DNA from 2 places in the Tepiditoga spiralis genome. Region 2 is predicted to be linked to the other one. Evidence: riboswitches for the same ligand, from Rfam matches in the RefSeq annotation. Region 2 holds a riboswitch; the other holds the start of a gene.

Region 1 (8,426 bases), 680 kb from region 2:
TATCTATTATATACTTTCTATGCCATTGCATTGTATGTTCTTCAGTTTCAACATAAGTATTAGAATTCTTTATAAACATATCTATATACTTTAAAGACATTTTTATTGCTTCTTCAATAGTGTATCCTAAATGTATATGAGAAGCTATTAAGGTTGAAAATACACACCCTGTTCCGTGAAGAGCCTTATTATATTTTTTAGAATAAAATTTCTTATTGTTATAAGTAACCATAATATTTTCTTCATTTAAATGTCCACCCGTTATTATGATATCTTCTTTTATTCCTGTTTCTTTAGCTTCGTCTGAATTCATAATTAAAAGATCTACATATTTTGAACCATTAATAACCTCTTCAGCAGAAATTATTTTATAATTAGTACTCGTTTTTAAAATAGGATTCCAAATTATTTTTGCATCTTTATACGTATTTCTCAATATTTTTAATTGATTTGAATTTGCCATTCCTACTTTTATAGTATTGAATTTTTTAAATAAATTAAATTCTTCAAGTGTTTCATTAAAATTAAGTTTTTTAAATTCATTTTCTGTTTGTAATGTATTTGCTGAAATAATTGATTTGGCTTTTATTCCAAACATTTTTGTTATTGCAACATCTTGTAAGAGTCCTGCACCTGATGATGGATCAAATCCTGAAAATATTAACATATTCTCCTCCTATTCTATTAATAATTTTTCAACATTTCCTTCATTTAAATAATCTTCTGTTATTTTCATTGCACAAAGTGGACCACACATAGAGCACATTTTTTTATCCTCAGCTTTTCTTTCATTATAAAATTCTTTTGCTTTATCTGGATCTAATGCATATTCAAATTGCCTTTCCCAATCAAATTTAGATCTTGCTATACTCATTTGATTATCAAATTCCATAACCTTTTTATTTTTTACTATATCTGCTGAATGAGCTGCAATTTTAGTTGCTATCAATCCTTCTTTAATATCTTCTATTGTTGGTAATCTTAGATGTTCTGCTGGCGTTACAGCACATAAAAAATCTGCACCTTTTGAAGCTGCTAAAGCTCCTCCAATAGCAGAAGTTATATGATCATAACCAGGTGCTATATCAGTAACTATAGGACCTAAAACATAAAATGGAGCATTTTTACACAATTTTTTTTGTATAATCATATTTGTTTCTATTTCATCGAGTGGAACATGTCCTGGCCCTTCTACCATAACTTGTACTCCATAATTTCTACATTTATCAACAAGTTCTCCAAGCCTTAAAAGTTCATCAATTTGCAAATCATCAGTCGCATCATGTAAAGATCCTGGTCTCAATCCATCACCCAAACTAATTGTTACATCATATTCTTTACATATTTTTAAAACTTCGTCAAAATGTTCATAAAAAGGATTTTCTTTAGAATTTTTTAACATCCATCCAGCTATTATTGATCCTCCTCTTGAAACTATTTTTGCTATTCTATTCGTTCTTTTTAGTTTTTCAATTGTTGTTTTTGTAATTCCAGCATGTATAGTCATAAAGTCAACACCTTCTTCGGCGTGATCCTTTACCATTTGCATAAAATCATTTACTTCAAAGTCAATAACTTTTTTGTTATTTTGAAATGCCTTTGAAGCTGCATCATATACTGGAACAGTACCAACCATTATATTAGAATTTTGAATAATTCTTCTTCTTATTTCCTTTAAATTACCCCAAGTAGATAAATCCATTATTGAATCTGCTCCATATTTTTCTGATATTTTTAATTTTTTTAGTTCTTCTTCTATATTCATATATCCCTGTGATGTTCCTATATTAATATTTACTTTAGTAAAAAAACCTTTTCCAACAACTCTATGCATTTTAATATCGTGTTTTTTATTTTTGGGTAATACAGCCGTTCCATTTGCTATTCTTTTTCTTATTAATTCTGGATCGCATTTTTCGTATATTGCTGCTTTTATCATTTCAGAGGTTATTTCACCTTTTATTGCCTGTTCATATTGTGTCATTTTTTCATCTCCTTTTTAAAACCAATTTACAGTCGTTGGTTTAAAATTTCTACTTTCAATATAAGTTCTAAATTCTTTTACACTTCTACTATCTTCTATTGAAAACTGTTCCGAATCATTATTTATAGTATATCCTCCAACTGAAGTTGAAGATCCTGCTGACATTTTAGTTGCTACTCCAATTAATGCATTTCTCATTTCAAAACTTTCTCTCGTTGAAATATTTATATGAACTCTTGGAAAAATTAATTTTGCTGAAAGAATAAATTTTATAAAATCAATATCATTTATATTATAAAAATCATTCTGAACGTTTAAAGCATTTTTTATTCTTGGAAAGGATATTGAATATTCTACATTTGGATATTTTTTTAATAAATAATCCATATGATATATCATCATAGGAACTTCAATATAAGGATCATTTAGTCCAAGTAAAGCACCTATACTTATTTCTCTAACTCCAGCTTTTATTGCATATTCAATTGTATCCAATCTTTTTTTATAATTACTTTTTAATCCAAATATATGAACTTTTCCATATACTCCTTTTGAATAAGTTTCTTGATACATTGTTACTCCAATTAATCCAATTTCAACTAATTTTTTATACTGTTGTTCATTTAGTGAATAAGTTTCAATTGAAACTTCTTTGAAAAGTTTTTTTAAATTTTTTACAGTATTATAAATGTAATCAAAGGAACTATTAATATGATCTTCACCTGTTAATACTAATACATGTTCTATTCCCATTTTGTACAAAAAATTTGCTTCTTTTAGAATTTGATTAATATTTAATTTTTTTCTTTTTATATTGTTAGTACTTTTAAATCCACAATAAGTACATATGTTCCTGCAATAGTTTGATATATATAAAGGTGCGTATAAATAAACTACATTACCAAAAAATTTTTTATTATTTTTCAAAACCCTCTTTGCCATTATTTCTAATGAATTTGAATGAATTAGTGAAAAGATATCTCCCGCCAAAAAGCTATCTTTTTTTAATATTTTTTTATCAAATTCTTTATTTTGACTTTTTAGAACATAATTATATACTTCATCTACTATATCTGAAAACATATCAATTTCTTCCTATAAAATCAAATAATGGTGAAGAGGCTTGAGCTATTTCTTTTTCTTCAGCTAATCCAGCAAGATATCCCAATCTTCCAGCTTCTACTGAAAGTGAGAATGCTTTTGCCATCTTAACTGGATCATCTGCAATTGATACTGCCGTATTTGCAAGTACTGCATCACATCCAAATTCCATAGCTTGTGCAGCATGTGATGGTTTACCTATTCCAGCATCTATTACTATTTTTGCATCAATTTCATTTAATAAAATTCTAACTAATTCTTTTGTTTTAAATCCTTTATTTGTTCCAATTGGTGAACCAAGTGGCATTATTACTTTTGCCCCATTTTCAACCATTTTTTTTGCATCATACAAATCTGGATACATATATGGAAAAACTTTAAAACCATTTTCACTAAGAAGTTTACACGCTTTAATAGTTTCTTGATTATCTGGCATTAAATATTTTGCATCATTTATTATTTCTATTTTTACCCAATCACTTTTTAATAATTCCTTTCCAACTTTAGCAATTAACAAAGCTTCTTCAGCTGTTCTTGCTCCAGATGTATTTACTATTACTTTAGAATTTCCTACATAGTCAATTAAACTTTCATTTAATCCATCTCTTGATGCTCTTCTCATTGCAACTGTAATTACATCAATATTTCCAAAATCTAAAGCTTTTTTCATTTGTTCATAACTTGCAAACTTTCCACTTCCCATAAAAAATCTATTTGATATTTCTTCACCATATATTTTTAATGGCTCCATCATCCACCTCCTACGACAGTAATAACTTCTATTTTGTCATTTTCATTTAAATTATTTTTATAGTCTTCTTTTTTTAATATTTCATTATTTAAAATTAAAACCACTTTTTTTTCATCTATATTGTATTTTTCTAAAAGATCATAAAAATTAGATTTTTCAATATCTTCTTCTCTTCCATTAAAAATTATTCTCATATACTTAACTCCTTTCTAAAAAAAACATCTCCTGCAAAAAGCAGGAGATGTTTTAATTATTTATTATCTCACGTACTTCCCGCTCCTTACGCTGGTATTAACCAGTTCAAGTTAAAAGGGTTAGAAACTTTCCGTTTCAATCTCAGCTGTGGAATAACAGCACCCCTGTGGGACATAATATTTAATTTTCAAAAAGATTATAACTCTTATTTTTTATTTTGTCAACTTAAAAAATAAAAAATTTCCTTTTAGATTTTTCTCCAGCATTACTATCATAAATCTCTTCAAATTCGGAATTATACATTCTAAAAACCTCTAAAACCTTTGGATTAAAGTGTTCTGGTTTTATTCTTCCATCACCTTCAAGAATAATTTCTGTTGCTTTTTTATGACTAAAACCTTTTTTATATGGTCTTTCAGATCTAAGTGCATCGTATATATCTGCAAGTGCAACTATTTGTGCTTCTATTGGAATATCAGATCCTCGTATACCATATGGATAACCTCCACCATTAAATTTTTCATGATGACAAAGTGCTATATTTAAAGCAGTTTTAAAGTATTTATTATCTTCTAAAATTTTTCTTGCTTCTGTTGTATGTTTCTTTATTATATCAAATTCATCTCTTGTAAGTCTTCCTTTTTTATTTAAAATTCCAATTGGAATAAATATTTTACCAACATCATGCAGTGGGGCAAAATTTTTAATTTCTTCTACAAACTCATAATTTAATCCCATTTTTTCAGCAATAAACTCTGATAAAATACCAACTCTATATATATGATTTCCAGTAACATCATCATGTGCTTCAGATACAATTGCTAATTTATTTGCAAATTTTATATAAGCATTTCTAAATTCTTTATTTTGTCTTTTTATTTTTAAAATAGATTCTCCAATTTCTTTAAAAGCTCTTGATATGGTTATGTCATAACCAAAAAAATCTTTTTTTGAATTTTCTTTTATATCATAAGTTATAGCAGCTACTTTTTCTTGATTAACAAAAAAAGGTATGTATAATGTAGTTTTTATTTTTTTAGTGGCTTCTTTCAAATCTTTTAAAACATTTAAGGGCATGTTGCTCTCATTTTCTTTCATAATATTATTTATTTTTTTTATTTCATTTGATCTAACAGAATAAGATCTATCTAAATCTAAATTTTTTAATATATTTATATCATGTCCTATAGAATCAACAAACTTCCATTTATTTTTTTCAAATTTTTGAATACTACCATAATCTGCACCTAATAAATTTAATGAAGTTCTAAATAGATCTGTTAAAAATAAATCTTCATCAATATTCATATACTCAGAAATATTAGAATTTATATCTATAATACTTTTTAAACTTTCTTTAGCCTTTTTATCTGTAGAAAAAGTTGTAGATAATTTTTGTTTCTCAATTTCTAAATTTTCCAATGATTTTTTTATATCGTACAATTCTTTTTCTAGAGTTTCTTTCAACTTTAAAATTTTTTTGTTCTTTTTTATGTGTTTTTTTCTTGAAAAGAATAACACTATAATGGCAAAAATAAAAAAAGAATAAATATATATATCTTTTTCTATAAGTATAAAGTTATTTTTTTTATTAAAATATTTTTTTAATGTTTTATAATAAATAGAATTTGGATTTTCTTTTATTTTTATAATATAATCATTAATATTTTCTTGAATTGTTTTATCTTTTGCTATTATTCCAAATTTAAATTCAGAAAAATTCAATCTACTTTCAATAAAATTATATTTATTAGCCAATATCAAACCAGCATTTTTAGAAACTACAGCAATATCAATTTTTTTGTTTTTTAATTCTTTAAAAATTTCATCATAACTTTCATATTCAGAAAAAATACACCTAACATTATTTTTATTTAAAATATCCTTTATTTGTTTATAAAAAATGCTATTCTTTTTTACTCCAATCCATTTATTTTTTAAATCAAAAATAGAAATTATAGATTCTGAATTAGTAAAAATTTTCATTGAATCTTTTATAATAAAATTTGAATCAACTAAAGTTGGATATATTATATCCAATCTATTATTAAAAAACATATTATTTATTTTTTCTTTTGTATCATTATAAATAGTTAAATTCCATCCTTTTTCATTTGCAATATCTTTTAAAATTTCTGTAAAAACGCCCGTATTTTCATTAGTATAAAAAGAATTTGGAAAATCACTATAAGTTCCTACTTTTAAATCAAGAGAAAAAGTAGCTAACCCAATAAAAATAACACAAAAATATAAAAGTAATTTTTTCATTGTTTTCCCCCTAAATTAATTTCCCTAGCTAATTATATCAAATTTTTTCTTAAATGCAAATATAAATGGTATAATATAATTGGAGGTTAAAAATGAAAAAAATTTATCAAAAAAAATCTACAAAAAAAAAATTAGAGAAATTAATTGAATACTCTAAAATTGAGCTGGTTGAACAAGGTTTTTCTAAATTTAATTTAAACAAAGTAATTAATTCCTCTGGAATTAGTAAAGCTACTTTTTATAAAAATTATAAGTCAAAACAAAATTTTATATTGATTGTTATAAAAAACATTATAGATGAATTTGTAACTCCATTAAAAGAATTTTTAAACGCTATAAATGATATAGAAGAAATAATTAATTTGATAGAAAATTATAACCTTGATCCACAAAAATTGCTTAAAGAATATCCAATAAAAGATTTATTTTATAATCATGAAACGGCAAAATTTATTAATGAATATTATTATAAAACCTTTGAGAATATAATATTAGAAAAAATAATAATTTCACAAAAAAACGGAACAATTAGAAATGATGTGGATCCTAAATTTATTTTTGAATTTTTAACTTCTATAATAAAAGGTATAGGTCATATGATTGAAGATGATGATTTTAAAAAAATTGTTGATAATTATAAAAAACTTATATTATCCGCACTAAAAACAAATGAGGTGGAAAAATGAAAGCTTTAGCATTATGTACAATAGGGTTAGAAAAAGTAGTAGCAAATGAAATTAAAAGAATGGGATACAAAGTTATTGATTCAAAGAGTGGTATGATATTTTTTGAAACAGATTTAGAAGGTATTTATAAAGTTAATATAAGTTCAAGAGTTGTTGAAAGACTTATGATCGTGTTAAAAGAATTTAGAGCTTATGATTTTGATGATTTATATAATGAAATATTTTCTATAGATTGGAAAAAATATTTATATAAAGATACCAACATTACTATAGATAAAATGAGTAGTAAATATTCAAGGTTATATGGACTTTCAGCAATGCAATCAGTTGCTCAAAAAGCTATATATGAAAGTTTAAAAAAATCATATAATTTAGATGATTGGACAGAAAAAAAATACAATATAAATGTAAGAGTATATACATATAAAGATAAAGTTACTGTAGCACTCGATACTTCAGGAGAACCTCTTCATAAAAGAGGATATAGAAAATTAATAAGTGATGCTCCAATAAAAGAAACCCTTGCTGCAGGATTAATTATTCTATCTGGTTGGAAAAGAAAATACCCTCTTTATGACCCATTTTGTGGTTCTGGAACAATTCCTATTGAAGCTTTAATGTATGCGATGGATTATGCTCCTGGTTTAAAAAGAAAGTTTGGAATAAACAATTTAAAAATACACAATAAAGAATTATTTGAAAAAACAAGAGAATTTTATAAAAATAAAATAAGAACAGATATAGATGTTAATATAATAGGTAGTGATATTGATCCTGAAATTATACGAGTTGCAAAAACAAACCTAAATGAATTAAATCTTGAAAAACATATTACTTTTACAACAAAAGATTTTACTAAAATAGAAAATGAATTAGAAAATGGATTTATAATAACTAATCCTCCTTATGGGGAAAGATTAAATACTAATGATGAAATAGATATTCTTTATAAAAAAATGAAAAAATTAAAAGTTATATTTCCAAATTGGAAGTACAATTTTATAACAACATATAGTAATTTTGATAAATATTTTGAAATGAAATCTAATAAAAGAAAGAAAATACAAAATGGAAAATTAGAAACTTATTTTTATATGTATGGATGATAAATATGAAGAAAATTATACTAATCATTATAATTATTTTAACAATTAATTTATTCTTTTCAAAACAAATTAAAACTCAAAATCTGACTAATATAAATTCTGATAAAATAGTGAATTTACTAAAAACTTTTAATGGATTTGTTGGTTTTGAAATGAGAAGCTTAGATGGGGAAAAAATAATAAATTATAATTCCAATAAATTATTTATTCCAGCTTCTATAACCAAATTATTTACTTGTTTTAGTGCTCTTGAATCTTATAATAAATATTATACATTCAAAACTAAAGTATACTTTGATGAAAAACCAACATCATACTACAGAGGTAATATTTAC
Region 2 (8,426 bases):
TTACTTGGTATAGTTAAAAATATGAGTTTTAGCAATATAATTTATATGATCTTAATAAAATCAATTATGGGTTCTATGTTTACAGGAAAACTTTTCACTCCAACTTTTTGGATGGGGATTACTGGTAGCTTAATAGGAAGTATTTTTATGTTTTATGCATCTAAAATTAAAAAATTTGGAATAGTTGGAATTAGTGAAATTGGAGCCTTTGTAAATAATTCAGTTCAAATTATAGTAGCTGGTATTTTTATAATACATTCAAAAGGAATTTTTTGGTACTATCCTTTTATGGTAGGAACAGGTTTCTTAACAGCTTTTATAAATGCTTCAATTGTAAAAATAACTATTAGGAGTGTTGAATTTGAATAAATACAATATTATACTAGGATCAGGTTCACCAAGAAGATATGAATTACTAAAATTATTGTTCAACAATTTTGAAGTAAAAGTATCAAATACAGTTGAAAAATATAGTTCAAAAAAACCAGAAAATATAGTTGTAGAACTTTCAGAATTAAAAAGCAACTCTATAAAAATTAGTAATGATAAACTATTAATTACAGCTGATACAATAGTTGTTTTAAATGAAAAAATTATAGGAAAACCTAATAATTTTGAAGATGCTTTTCATATGTTGAAAAGTCTTTCTGGAAAAAAACATGAGGTATTTACTGGAGTTACTATAAGAACATTAAACAAAAAAAGATGCTTTTATGAAAAAACTGAAGTTTTTTTTAATAATTTAACTGATTCTATAATTAAATTTTATTTAAGTACTTATGAACCTTTTGATAAAGCTGGAAGTTATGGCATTCAAGATTTTGGAGCCGTTTTTATAAATAAAATAATAGGTGACTATTATAATGTTATGGGACTTCCAATATCAAGATTATTTTTTGAATTACAATCTTTTTGAATACTTTATATTTTAATATTATTTATACTTAAAAAAGGAGAGTAAATATGCTTCCACGTGAAAAACTTATAAAATATGGTGTAGAAAAATTAACCAATGATGAATTGTTAGCCGTTATTTTAAGAAGTGGAATAAAAGGAAAAAATGTTTTTGAACTTTCAAAAGAACTTTTAAAAAAATATAAAACTCTAACTAAGTTAGAACAGGCAAGTTTTGAAGAATTATCTTCCATAAAAGGTATTGGAAAAGTAAAATCCATAAACTTAAAAGCTTCTCTTGAATTTGGCAAAAGATATCATCTATACAAAATGAAAGAAAAAAAAGTAAGTATAAATTCACCCGAAGATGTTTATAGAGTATCAGAAAATATGATATACTATGATAGAGAAGTTGTAAAGGTTATATCTTTAGATTCAAAATTAAATATTATAAATTCTAACGAAGTAAGTCAAGGAACTGCAAATGCTTCAATAGCACACCCAAGAGATATTTTTAAATGTGCAATAAAAAATAATGCAATCTCTATTGTTCTTGTACATAATCATCCATCAGGAAACCCTGAACCAAGTAAAAAAGATTTTGATTTAACAAATAAAATTAATGAAGCCGGTACTTTACTTGGAATAAAATTAAATGATCATGTTATAATAGGAAACAATTCATATTATAGTTTTAATTTACAAAAGAAGGTGTATATAAATGAGCGAGAATGACAAATTAGAGGCAATATATAAATTAAAAAAAGAAATGGAAAAAGACTTAAAAAAGAAAGGGGGAAAAATAAAATCTGAAGAAGAAACAGAAAAAAAGAGAACCATATACAAACCAGATAAAGTTTTATCTGGAATAAATATACCATTTGAAAAAATAAAAACGTGGTTCGATATAAACTTATATGATATAGAAATTAGTGATGAAAAATTATCTTTTTACTTTGAAAGTAAATTAACTAACAAATCGCCTGGTTACTTTTATAATCAATTTGGGCTAATGCATTTATTGAGAAATGATTATGAAAAAGCAGAAAAGTTTTTTTTACTTGGTAAAGATATCGAATCTAAATTTAACTATGGAGTTTTAAAAGTTTTTAGAAAAGATGAAGATGCTCTTGTTTATGCAAAAGAAATTGTAAATAAATACCCTCAAACAGGATATCCATATTTGTTGTTATCCTTATATTTTATTTCTGTAAATAATTTTGATGGTGCTTATAAATTTTTAACTACTGCAAATAAATTTTTAAATTATTCATTTATTTCTTTAGCTCTTTCAATATATAAGAAAGATTTTATAGCATCAAAAGCCTATTTATCAAAATGTTTTCTTGAAAACAAAGCAAAAAAAACTATAACTTTATTAGATTATTATATGACCTTATTTGGAACAGACATTGATAAAAGATTATCTATTTTCTCTTCTATTAGAAGAGAAAATACTCCTTGTGCAAAATGTATAGAAACTATACAATCAAAAAAAGGGCATGAAACTCCTGAATATTGTGCTTTTTCACAAAGAATTAACAGCATACTTTTTTTAAACGAATCATCAAAAAGTTATATTTTTGAAAAATTAGATTTAAATTTTATAAACTTTTTTAATGCAAACCTTAAAGAAGAAGCAAACAAAGTGTATCAAAGCATGATTAAAATATATGGTGAATTAGATATATTATTTATTCCCGGAAGCACAAATAAAATGGGATTGAAAACTTTAGAGTTTATTACTGAAACTACAAAATATAAAATGACTTTAAAAGGTCCAGACTATTATACTGAATTAAAAACAATTTTAAAAAGTTTAAAAAATAATTATCATAAGGATTTCGATTTTATTATAAATGTTCCTTTTTATGAATCTTTAAGATTATTATTTGGATGGAGAACGTGTAAAAGACTTTATTAATGGAGGTTCAATTATGGATTTAAAAAGGTTGGAAGAAAGTATTGAAAAAGAAATAAAAAAAGTAAATGAAAGTTTTAATTATTCTGAAAAAAACATCGAATTAAAACCAGAAAATATTGCAAGGTATATTGATCACACCTTATTAAAAGCTACTGCAACACCAAAAGATATTGAAAAACTTTGTGAAGAAGCTAAAGAAAATGATTTTTTTTCAGTTTGTGTTAACCCTGCATATGCATCACTCGCAAAAGAAAAATTAAATGGAAGTAATTCTAAAGTAGCAGTAGTTATAGGATTTCCGTTGGGTGCAAATGATAAAACTGTTAAAGCCTTTGAAACAAGAGCTGCACTTGATGATGGAGCAGATGAATTTGATATGGTAATAAATATCGGTATGTTAAAAGCAAAAAAATATGATTATGTTTTTGAAGATATAAAATCTGTTGTTGATGAAGCCGATGGTAAAACAGTTAAAGTTATAATTGAAACATGTTATTTAACTAAAGAAGAAAAAATTGCAGCTTGTGTTCTTTCAAAACTTGCTGGTGCAACCTTTGTAAAAACTTCAACAGGATTTGGAACAGGTGGAGCAACTCCAGAAGATGTTGCTTTAATGAAATTTGTCGTTGGAAATGACTTAAAAGTTAAAGCATCTGGAGGAGTTAGAAGCTTTGAGGATGCAAAAAAAGTAATTGCAGCAGGTGCTGAAAGAATTGGTGCAAGTGCTGGTATAAAAATAATAAATGGAGAAGTTTCTAAAGAAAATTATTAATAAAGTAAATACTAAAAAAAGCCAGGGGAGCTTAATGCTGAGAGGATTTTCAATCGACCCTAATACCTGATCCAGATAATGCTGGTGTAGGAAGGCGGAAAAATTATAAAACTATAATTGCTCCCGCTTGGGAGCAAATTTTTTTATGGAGGTATAATATGAAAAAAGGTATATTAGTTATTATGAGTATTTTAATTGTTATAAGTGTTTTCTCAACAACTCTCACTGTATACACTTATGAAAGTTTAAATTGGGTTGAAGACAAAGTTTTAAAAGAATTTGAAAGTATGTATGGATGTGATGTTAATCTTGTAAAACTTGGTGATGGTGGAAGTGTACTTTCAAGATTATTACTAGAAAAGAAAAATTCAAAAGCTGATGTTGTAGTTGGTCTTGATCAATCTTTATCAGTAAAAGCAATTAAAGAAGGTATTTTAGAAAAATATACACCAATAAATATATCTAAAATAAACAATAAAGATTTAATATTAAATGATTATACAGTACCATATGACTATGGAGGAATAGCTTTTGTTTATAATCCAAAAACATTAAAAACAGTTCCAACTTCTTTTGAAGATTTAACAAAATTAAATAAAAAGATAATTATTCAAGATCCAAGAACGTCAAGTACAGGACAATCTTTTCTTTTATGGACAATTGCAGTTTATGGAGATAATTGGCAAGATTTTTGGAAAAGATTAAAACCAGCTATATTAACTGTAGCACCAGGATGGGATGAATCTTTTTCAAAATTTGAAGCAGGAGAAGCACCTATAATGGTTAGTTATGCAACAGATGGAGCATACTCTTATCAATATTACAAAAGTACTAAATATAAAGCATTTATACCAAAAGAAGGTGCCTATGTTCAAATTGAAACTGCTAGTATAATAAAAAATACAAAAAATGAAGAATTAGCTAAAAGATTCATAGAATTTTTATTAATGAATAATTTTCAAAAAGAGATACCTTTAAATCAATGGATGTTTCCCGTAACTAATACCACTTTACCCGAATCCTTTAAATATGCAATAATACCAGAAAAAATAGTTTCTGTCGATTCTGAAAAAATATCTAAAAATATGGAAACTTGGTTAGAACAATGGGAAAAAATAATGTATTAAAAAAAGTAGAGTTTTATTATGCTTTACTTTGGATATTTCCTATATTTTTTATACTTAAAGATTTTTTTAATACAAAAAGTTTAATTTTAATATGGGATCTGCGAACATTGCGGATCCTATCTTTTACTTTATTACAAAGTATACTATCATCCTTACTTTCATTAATTATTTCATTGTTGCCATCTTACTATGTATCAAGAAAAAGAAATATACTTTCTAATGTTATAGAAAATTCATTATTTATACCTTTTTTCTTTCCTCCAATATCTGCTATAATAGCTTTTTCTATACTATATTCAGGAAATGGTCTTTTATCTAAAATCGGAATAAATTTAAATGTTATGTACAATCTAAAAGCCATTTTAATAGCTCATACATTTTACAATTCTCCAATATTTATCAAATACATATCTGAAGCTCTTAAAAAAATACCTCAAAATATTGAAGAAACAGTCAATATTGAGGGGGCTAATAAATTACAAAAGTTTTTTAAAATAGATTTACCAATTATAATGCCGTCTATAACAAGAGGTTTTTTTCTTGTTTTTACATACTGCTTTACAAGTTTTGCAATTGTTCTTTCATTGGGAGGTATCAAATATTCAACTTTTGAAGTTGCAATTTCTACAACATTAAGAGGATCTATGAACTTTTCCAAAGCCTTAACTTATGCAATGATACAATTTATTGTATTGACAATAATAAATATATTTCTCTCAAAAACTGAAGAATATCAAATAGAATATCAAGATTTTAAAATTAAAAAAACTAATATTTTTTTATTTATATTTTCTTTAATGTATATAATATTTGAATATTCAATAGTTATAGTAGGAATATTAGCTTCTATCTATAACTTTTATGAATCCAAATTTGATATAAGTGGAATATTAAATTTATTTTCTAAAAAAATAAATTCTAAGTATCATATAATTGAATCTATAATTAACTCATTATCATTATCTTTTATAACTTCTATAATAACTGTACTATTTTCTTATTATATATTAAAAAAATATTCTAAATTTACTAATATATTAATTACATCTACTATTGGAATATCCTCAGCATTTTTAGCCATGGGATTAGTTTATTTAAATATTCTTTTTAGTATAAATTATTTTTATCTTTTAACTATTGGATATTTTTTAATAACAGTACCTATCTGTATATCATTTATGCATTCTCATTTTTTATCTTTTGATAGAACAATAGAAGAAGCAGCAAAATTAGATGGTGCTAATAAATTGCAATTATTATATTATATCGATTTTCCATTAATGTTTCCTATTTTGTTATCTTCATTCTTACAAATATTTACTATAATATTTGGAGAATTTACAATAGCTTATACTATGCAAATTAATAATTCTTATCCATTAGTTAGTTTAGTAAATTATACTTTATCTTCTTCAAGACTATATAAAGAAAGTTCTGCTTTAAGTTCTTTAAATATTTTAATTATATTTTTTATTTTCTATATATCTAAAATTTTTTCAAAAAAAACAAAAGATGATTTTAAATAAAATCATCTTTTGTTTTTTTATTCTATTATTGCAATTGAAAATTCTGTTATTAAATAGGCTTTAAAAAAATTAACTTTTTCAAAAAGTTCCATATCTTGATCCATTAACTCTTTAAAAGTATTATATTTTTTTGATTTAACTCTAACTACCATATTGAATTCTTTTATATCCGTAACTTCTATAAAGTCCTCTAAATTATATAACCTTATATAAGTATTTACTTTTTCTGTTATATACTGATTCAACTCATCCTTAAAATTTAAAAATAATAAAAAATTTTTTCTTATCAATTTAGAAATTTCCATAGCAACAGCTTTTTTTATAGAAACCATTTCAAAAACATTATTATAAGAAAATTCTACCTTCTTACCAAAAAAATTTCCTTTTAAAACTCCAGAATCATGATTATTTTCTAAAGCTTCTTCTCCAATTGCTAAAGCAAATGGGAAAGTAGCTATTGTATTTAAATATGTATCAAAGTTAATTTTTAAGTCTTTAATTTCAAAATTCAGTTTTTTTAGTACCTTTTCAGTAATTTTATCATCAGCTTCTTTAAATTTTGCAGAAGCTTCTTTTAATTTCTCAATAATATCTTCTAACTCATCAGGATTTATATTCTTTAAAAAATCTAAATTAAAATTTCCAAGTTCTGGATTTTTATTTAATATATCATTTAAAAATTTTTCAAAATCATCAAATTCAGGCATTTTTAATCCTCCAAATACTTACTTTAAACTATTATATAATAAAAATAATGTCATTTAAGTTAAAATTAAGTACTAAGAAATTAATTATTATTTTCAATAATATATTTTCTCATCTTTACAAATGCTTGAGAAGTTAGTATAACATCTCCTTCAGCTCTATGCCTTGAAACATTTGTATTAATATTCAATCTTTTACAAATAATATCTAAATTATGTTTTCTTTCACCTTTAAAAACTCTATGAGACATTTTCATAGTATCTAAAATTTGATTTTTTATATATTGTTCATTTGATATCTCAAAGTTTAAAAATTTTAAATCAAATCTTGCATTTTGTATAACTAACACACAATTATTTATAAAATTCAAAAATTCTTCTTGTATTTCAAAAAATTTCGGACTATTTTCAACATGTTTATCTCTTATTCCGTGTATTTTTGAAGCATAAAATGGGATATTCCTTTCTGGATTTAAAAGAGTAATAAATTTATCTTTTATAATAAAATTTATATTATCTTCTAAAATTTTTATTTTATAAACGGCTATTTCTACAAGTTTATCACCATTTTGAGGAGATAATCCTGTTGTTTCTGTATCCAATACACAATAAGTATTGTTATCTTTTAAAATCTCTATCATATAATCACCTCACAAAAAAATATTTTATCATAAAATCTTTTTATTTTAAAGTCTAATACGTAAAAAACAATAATTAATTTGAATTTATTTAATAATATAAACTTTTTCAATGAAACTAAAGACGTTTTTTATATTATTAATCTATATTAAATTATTTTTTTGAGAAATATACATATATTAAAAAAAATAAATTTAAAAAAAACATATGGTATAATAAAAATTAGAGGTGATAAAAATGAAAAAACTGCCAATAGGAGTACAAAACTATAAAAAAATAAAAGAAGGAAATTATACATATATAGATAAAACAAAGTATATATTAGATTTAATAAGTTCAGAAGCACCTATTTTTTTATCACGCCCAAGAAGGTTTGGAAAAAGTTTAACGATATCAACACTGTACTATCTGTTTAAAGGGGAAAAAGACTTATTTAAAGGAACATACATATACGACAAATGGGAGTTCAAAGAATATCCAGTAATAAGGATAAACCTTTTAGATGTAGCAACGGATAATGTGGAAAGAATGAAAGAAAGTCTAACAAAGATAATAAAATTAGAAGGAAAGCGAAATGGAATAGAAATAACAGAAACAGACTACAAGTTTGCATTCAATGAACTAATAATAAAACTATCAAAAAAAGAAAGAGTAGTAATATTAGTAGATGAATATGAAAAACCAATATTAGACAATATAAACAACAAAGAAAAAGCAGAAAAGTATAGAGAAATATTGAGAGACTTTTATGTGAGCATAAAATCAAAAGACGAATACATAAAGTTTGTATTCATGACAGGAATAACAAAGTTCACAAAAACAGGAGTATTTTCAGCACTG

Evidence for each region. A riboswitch is a leader RNA that binds a small molecule or an ion and turns the genes downstream of it on or off. The one in region 2 is predicted to bind thiamine pyrophosphate.
Region 1: linked by a shared signal. The riboswitch ahead of thiS (sulfur carrier protein ThiS) and the one ahead of IGS63_RS11080 (thiamine ABC transporter substrate-binding protein) in region 2 are both predicted to bind thiamine pyrophosphate.

The regions. Positions count from the first base shown of each region.
Region 1 is NZ_AP018712.1:1,693,027-1,701,452, reverse strand. It holds gene IGS63_RS07940 (thiamine-phosphate synthase family protein) at 1-667, opposite strand, end outside; gene thiC (phosphomethylpyrimidine synthase ThiC) at 677-1,984, opposite strand; gene IGS63_RS07930 (radical SAM protein) at 2,000-3,067, opposite strand; gene IGS63_RS07925 (thiazole synthase) at 3,069-3,836, opposite strand; gene thiS (sulfur carrier protein ThiS) at 3,836-4,030, opposite strand; TPP riboswitch at 4,097-4,207, opposite strand; gene IGS63_RS07915 (HD domain-containing phosphohydrolase) at 4,257-6,299, opposite strand; gene IGS63_RS07910 (TetR/AcrR family transcriptional regulator) at 6,392-6,985, shown strand; gene IGS63_RS07905 (THUMP domain-containing class I SAM-dependent RNA methyltransferase) at 6,982-8,091, shown strand; gene IGS63_RS07900 (D-alanyl-D-alanine carboxypeptidase/D-alanyl-D-alanine-endopeptidase) at 8,097-8,426, shown strand, end outside.
Region 2 is NZ_AP018712.1:2,373,194-2,381,619, forward strand. It holds gene IGS63_RS11055 (Gx transporter family protein) at 1-369, shown strand, start outside; gene IGS63_RS11060 (nucleoside triphosphate pyrophosphatase) at 362-916, shown strand; gene radC (RadC family protein) at 964-1,629, shown strand; gene IGS63_RS11070 (tetratricopeptide repeat protein) at 1,616-2,818, shown strand; gene deoC (deoxyribose-phosphate aldolase) at 2,832-3,590, shown strand; TPP riboswitch at 3,604-3,700, shown strand; gene IGS63_RS11080 (thiamine ABC transporter substrate-binding protein) at 3,749-4,717, shown strand; gene IGS63_RS11085 (ABC transporter permease) at 4,696-6,243, shown strand; gene IGS63_RS11090 (hypothetical protein) at 6,261-6,950, opposite strand; gene IGS63_RS11095 (3'-5' exonuclease) at 7,031-7,588, opposite strand; gene IGS63_RS11100 (ATP-binding protein) at 7,824-8,426, shown strand, end outside.